One region of the Bacillus pretiosus genome, then DNA from elsewhere that is predicted to be linked to it. Evidence: riboswitches for the same ligand, from Rfam matches in the RefSeq annotation. Region 1 holds a riboswitch; the other holds the start of a gene.
What was found. A riboswitch is a leader RNA that binds a small molecule or an ion and turns the genes downstream of it on or off. The one in region 1 is predicted to bind cyclic di-AMP.

Region 1 (3,418 bases):
AAAAATCTTCTTACTTTTTCAAATGATATGGAACTGTCGTAATAACAACATTTCTTTTATAGAGTAAATACGCACGAATGAGTAAACTAGACTGATTATGAAGAATGTTATGCCAACCTTTTTTCGGAATGAACTGTGGTATAACTACAGTAACTCGGTAATTTGACTCACTCGCTTTATATTGTACTGTATCAATAAACTTTGTTAGTGGCTGAATAATACTTCTATAATGAGAATGTAAGGTAACAAGCCTTACTTCAGGTTGCCACTTCTTCCATTTCTCTTCAAATTTCTTTTCCTCTTCTCTGTCAAAAGCAACATATACAGCAATAACTTGATCTGCTGAAAGAGCCTTCGCATAGTTCAATGAATTTTCTACTACATGCGTCATACCAGCTACAGGAACAACAATTACATTTCCCTCAATTGGAACAAGTGGCTCACAAGTTTTTAAACTTAATTGATCACCCACTGCATCGTAATGCTTCTTAATTCTATGGAACAAGAAGATGATGGCAGGTAAGAAAATAAGGATTGACCAAACTTGTGCGAACTTAGTTAAAAAGAACATACTCATTACAATAAAACTAATGACTGCACCAATTAAATTGACCGTTAATCTCAAAGCCCATCCTTCAGGTTTTTCACGAAGCCATTTTAATACCATCCCCGTTTGAGAGAGTGTAAACGGAATAAATACGCCTACTGCATATAACGGAATTAAATGTTCTGTTTGCCCTTGGAAAGCTACAATTAAAATAATCGAAGCAATTCCAAGTATAATAATACCGTTTGAGTAACCTAGGCGGTCTCCTCTAATCGTAAACATTCTCGGTATGAATTTGTCTTTTGCAAGGTTAACTGCTAATAGCGGGAATGCAGAATACCCTGTGTTAGCAGCAAGAATTAATATTAAAGCAGTTGTACCCTGTATAAAATAGTACATGAAATTACGTCCAAAAGTTTGTTCAGCAATTTGTGAAACAACTGTTACTTCCTTACTTGGATTAATTCCGTAATAATAAGCTAAGAAAACAATTCCTGAAAATAAAACTGCAAGTAATGCACCCATTGCGAGCAATGTTTTCGCTGCATTGTTAGGTGCAGGATCCTTAAAGTTTGGAATTGCGTTAGATATTGCCTCAACACCCGTTAAAGCAGAGCTTCCTGAAGCAAATGCTCGTAACAGTAAAAACAAACTAATTCCTGCAACTGGTGTTCCAATCGGTGAATGTAATGTCGGTGAAACTTGACCAGTTATAATATTATAAATACCTACACCAATTAATATAAATAGTGCTAAAACGAATAAATAAACAGGATATGCTAAAACGGAAGCTGATTCCGTTACCCCTCTTAAATTTAAAATAGTAATCAATATAACAAATATAATCGCAATGATTACATTATGTGCATGTAAACTAGGGAAAGCTGATGTAAGCGCATCTGTACCTGCTGATACACTTACTGCAACAGTTAAAATATAATCGACTAATAAAGATCCTCCAGCTATTAGCCCTGGATTCATCCCTAAATTTTCTTTTGATACTACGTATGCGCCCCCGCCGTGCGGATAAGCAAAAATAATTTGTCGATAAGATAAAATAAGGGCTGTCAATAATACTAATACCCCAACAGCGATAGGAATAGAATACCAATAAGCTACTGCTCCTAGGCCTGCTAGTGCGATTAATATTTGCTCTGGTCCGTATGCGACCGATGACAATGCGTCAGAAGATAAAATAGCTAACGCCTTCGTTTTATTAAGCTTTTGCTCTCCTAACTCAGTTGATTTTAACGGCCTTCCAATTAAAAACCTTTTGATTGATGAAACCACTGCTGTCCACTCTCCAATAATTTTGTACGAACTTTTCTGCTAGTTACAGCGGGTAAACGATTTCTTCAGAAAACAAAAAATGTCTACAAGCCATAACGAAATAGACTTGTAGACATTATTTTTTTTGTCGCACAAGCTCCACCTTCCTTCTCAATATAACGCTTACGAGGTTAGCTGTCGGATTCGGGCCTATGAGTAGCCCTACCTTTTTCAAGGATTCACCCCATTGGATTAAGTACTAATCCATAAGAACGGGTCCCCCGCACCATGCGGTTTCAGCGATTTAGAAAATTGAAACTGTGGATTATAATACTCCTTTATTTTCAAAATGTAAACAAAAATTTTTAAAAAGAAAAAATTTAAATGATTGCGCATAATCCGCTGGTAAATATACATAATGAATACTAAAAAATCGATAAAGGAGACTCATATGTCTAAAGAAAAGAAGCCTATTTTTTCCGATTCCTATTTAGATGCATTAGCAAATGAAATTAATCAATTATACGGTAAACGTGAACAGGAAATAAATTTGACAGATAGAACGAAAAGAAATAAATAATTTGTCATAAAAAAGAAAGCAATACACTTATATATTGCTTTCTTTTTTATTTTTTCATACATCCAATTGTATTGCTGATCTGTTAAAGGTCATTTCTTCATACACTTTCAAATTTTGATATACTGCCCCTAATAATGGTGCTTCTATAGAAAATTGTTCCGCTACATCTAGTAAGTATCCTTGTATGTGCTCGCCTTCAACGAACGAACCTTTTTCCATATCACGCTGCATCGATGACTTCATATCATACGAAATTTTATCAATTTTTTTCATATGTTCTTGGGCAATTCCATCCTTAACTGGAGCTTTCATAGATCTCATGATTTGCACACATTCTTCAAATAAGTTTTGGATAAAATCGCGTCCACCTTCACTTTCGCGAATCGGTCCTATCGCTGCACGCATTAATGTCGTCACACCCGACATTACAGTAATAAATAAATATTTATGCCACATATCTTGCATAATATTTTCACTTAAAACAAAACTAGATTTCGTACCTGCAAATGCTTTAGAAATATGCTTTATTCTCTCTGAATCTTGAGACTTCATTTCTCCAAATACAAGTCTGTTGGCAACACTCGTTTGTACAATCTCTCCTTGATCGTTTAACGTCGTCTCGATAAAGCATAAACCGCCAATTACTTTTTCCACGCCGAATTCCTTTTGTAATAGTGATAAATGAGCAATACCATTTAACAATGGAATGATGACAGTATTTTCACCTACAAACGGCTTCAAATCTTGAATCGCCTCGTTTAAGTGATACGCTTTTGTTGAAAATAAAATAACGTCAAACGGAGAAGTTCGATCTTCTTTCGTTATTAATTTCGGTTGGAAGGAAAAATCCCCGTTAACACTACGAATAACAAGTCCCCTTTCCTCTAATTGCTGTTTTCTTTTACTGCGGACAAGAAACGTAACATCTTCTCCTTTTTCGACTAATCGACCTCCAAAAAAGCCTCCGACGCCACCAGCTCCTAATACTAAAATACGCATACAACATCCCCCTTTTCAAAATA
Region 2 (3,418 bases), 1.0 Mb from region 1:
TACTCTTTAATGGTGAGCAGTTTATCGAATTTAAAAGTGAAAGAATTCCTTCAAAGCAAACGCATGGAAGCGGGTGTACATTTGCTTCAGCGGTTACAGCAGGGCTTGCTAAAGGATACTCAATTGAAGAGGCAGTTCAAGAAGCAAAACAATTTATTAGTATAGCAATTGAAGAGCCGCTGCATATTGGAAGTGGTCATGGACCGACGAATCATTTTGCATATAAAGTGAATAAAACGCGTGTATAAGTAAGTGGAAAGTCAGTTTTGTAACTGGCTTTTTTTCTGTTTACTTTTTCCAAATACAGGAGTAATATATCAGCCAGAATATATTTTTTGTAATACGCTGAGTCCAATTATATGGAGCGGAGGAACCAATTTGTGCAGTGTCACTAGGGGTGAATCTTTCAGTTTTGAAAGTAGGGCTACTCTCAAAGTCCGAATCCGACAGCTAACTTCGTAAGCGTCTTGAGAGAGGACGGTGCCATGATGGATACATCACTTCATCGATCTGATTAGTATAGGGGAATATCAATCTATGTTTGAGTTCTTTTATGCTAAGGAGGATGAGGTATATGGAATTAACACTTATTTGTGTTGGGGAAGAAAGCAAGGTAAATAGTTTAAGAGATTTAGTAGCATTTCAACATGAGTTAATTATTTTTACAGCAAATGAAGAGATAGCTGCTGAAGTTAGGAATTGTGGGTTTGATTGGACTTATAGCTGTAGTAAGGCACAAGATTTTACTAGTATTTGTGAGTGTATTAAGAAGGTGATTTTACTAGGGGATGAGCTTCCAATCATTAGTTTCTTCACAGAACACATTCGCTTTTCTTTTCAAGCACCTATTACTGTTGTTACAAAGAATAAACGATATCCAACGAGGCTCTATGAAACAATTGGAGCTACATTTGTCGTGTTTACGAATTGTGATAATATTTCTTTTTTATTTTTTGAATAGGGCGGGGGAAAAAGATGAAGGTGTTGTTACTAGGAGATATAGCGAATCGTTGGGCGGTATCAGTAGAACGAGTTCAAGAATTGGTGGTGCTTGATCCCATTTTTCCGAGGCCCTATATCATATTGCCATCGAAAGATGCTTTATATTTAAAAACAGATGTTATCGAATATGAGCAGCTACATGCAGAATTGTCACAAGTTTATATTCGTGGGAGAAATTTGCGCGCGTTTTTGCGTGGAGAATAAATAGTGAAAAAAAAAGAGCGAATGCTAAGTGCAACAAGCTATGCACTTCATGTCATTCGCTCTTTTTGTTTCGTATTTAAAAGATCATTTCTGTGAAAAAGAAAGAAAAGACGAGAAAACAGATGAAATAATATTAATAACACTCAATGTAAGCGTTTAAATAGATGGATATTTTCTTATTTTAAGTAATTTGACTCTTTACAAGTTAAATATAGAGGAGTATATTTACTCTCATAAATCATTCATAAAATTTCCAAAAAAACCTAAAATCGCTGAGTTCCAGAAATGGAGCGGGGGAACCAATTTTGTGCATCGTCACTTGGGGTGAATCTTTCAGTTTTGAAAGTAGGGCTACTCTTTAGGCCCGAATCCGACAGCTAACCTCGTAAGCGTTTAGAGAGGAGGTTTACTTTGTGTTGTTCATTTCGAACACTAAGTAGAGCTTAGTGTTCTTTTTTTAATAATTTAATGGTAAATTTTTACAGTGGGGAGAGGGGTAGCTATGTTAGATGTTGTAATGATCGGGATTTTTGTTGTGTTAGTCGCATCGATGGTAAGTCTTGCAAGTTGGTCAGATAAAGTTGTGAAAGAAGGGAAGCAATCATGACGGTTGCCTTATCGGTTATTGTTGCAGCAATTACTGTGTACTTAGTGTATGCATTATTAAATCCAGAAAAGTTTTAATTAGGGGGAATCATTCATTATGATTTGGGTCGCAGTTGTTATTACAATGCTGTTGTTTATTCTTGTGGCAAAGCCAATGGGGATTTATTTAGAGAAAGCCTTTCAAGGTAGTAAAAAGTTAGATAAAGTATTCGGGCCTTTTGAAAAACTTATTTTTAAAATTACGGGTGTAAAAGAATACAATCAAACGTGGAAACAGTACGCATTGTCATTAGTTTTATTAAATGGATTTATGATTGTTGTCGTATATTTCATTTTCAGACTACAAGGAGTATTGCCATTAAATCCAGCGCATATTGAAGGGATGGAGCCTACGCTTGCTTTTAATACAGCAATTAGTTTTATGGCTGATACAAACTTACAGCATTATAGCGGTGAAAATGGTTTATCTTATTTATCACAATTAATCGGAATTACATTTTTAATGTTTGCAGCACCAGCAACGACTTTAGCACTTGTAATGGCGTTTATAAGAGGGCTTGCTGGGAAGGAACTCGGTAACTTTTTCGTTGATTTTACGAGAGCTTTAACGAGAGTATTTCTTCCTATTGCGTTTGTTGCAGCGCTAATCTTTGTCGCACTTGGTGTACCACAAACGTTAGACGGGGCAGTTACAGCACAAACAATTGATGGGGCAAAGCAAAGTATATTACGTGGGCCTGTTGCATCATTCGTGTCCATTAAGGAACTCGGAAATAACGGCGGTGGATTTTTCGGAGCAAACTCTACACATCCTTTCGAAAATCCAGGGCAAATGAGTAATATTTTACAAATGATGCTTATGATGTTATTGCCAACAGCACTTCCATTTACGTACGGACGAATGGTAGGAAATAAAAAACAAGGTCGTATCCTTTTCGTATCACTATTCATGGTGTTTTTACTAGGATTTATAACGATTACTACATCTGAATTACATGGGAATCCAGCGTTAAATGGAATGGGCATCGAACATGTACAAGGGAGTACAGAAGGAAAAGAAGTACGATTTGGAACAGTATTTTCTTCCCTATACGCAACAGTGACGACAGCTGCTGAAACAGGAGCCGTTAATACGATGCATGATACGTTAACACCAATTGGCGGGTTAGTAACACTCGTAAATATGATGTTAAACACAGTGTACGGCGGCGTTGGGGCAGGTTTTGTGAACATTATTATGTATGCGATTATCGCAGTCTTTATATCTGGATTGATGGTTGGACGGACACCAGAGTTTTTAGGTAAGAAAATTGAAGGTAAGGAAATGAAATTAATTGCGGTAACGATACTATTTCATCCACTGCTTATTTTAGGGTTTTCAGCATTAGCTCTTTCAACAAGTTTAGGAACGGATGCCATTTCTCATTCTGGTTTCCACGGTTTAACGCAAGTGGTATATGAATACACATCGTCAGCTGCGAATAACGGATCTGGATTTGAAGGGTTAGCGGATAATACACCGTTTTGGAATATTACAACTGGCTTAGTTATGTTTTTAGGGCGCTATTTCAGTTTAATTACGATGCTAGCTGTTGCAGCTTCATTG

Region 2: it holds a riboswitch for cyclic di-AMP, as region 1 does, so the genes downstream of both, ACU8YW_RS03940 (SipW-dependent-type signal peptide-containing protein) here and kimA (potassium transporter KimA) in region 1, are expected to answer to the same signal.

The regions. Positions count from the first base shown of each region.
Region 1 is NZ_CM129593.1:1,767,721-1,771,138, reverse strand. Features, by position in the region: gene kimA (potassium transporter KimA) at 11-1,837, opposite strand; cyclic di-AMP (ydaO/yuaA leader) riboswitch at 1,982-2,128, opposite strand; gene ACU8YW_RS09230 (hypothetical protein) at 2,268-2,396, shown strand; gene panE (2-dehydropantoate 2-reductase) at 2,451-3,395, opposite strand.
Region 2 is NZ_CM129593.1:766,342-769,759, forward strand. Features, by position in the region: gene thiD (bifunctional hydroxymethylpyrimidine kinase/phosphomethylpyrimidine kinase) at 1-248, shown strand, start outside; cyclic di-AMP (ydaO/yuaA leader) riboswitch at 334-481, shown strand; gene ACU8YW_RS03930 (hypothetical protein) at 575-961, shown strand; gene ACU8YW_RS03935 (hypothetical protein) at 976-1,206, shown strand; cyclic di-AMP (ydaO/yuaA leader) riboswitch at 1,467-1,612, shown strand; gene ACU8YW_RS03940 (SipW-dependent-type signal peptide-containing protein) at 1,709-1,813, shown strand; gene kdpF (K(+)-transporting ATPase subunit F) at 1,810-1,890, shown strand; gene kdpA (potassium-transporting ATPase subunit KdpA) at 1,910-3,418, shown strand, end outside.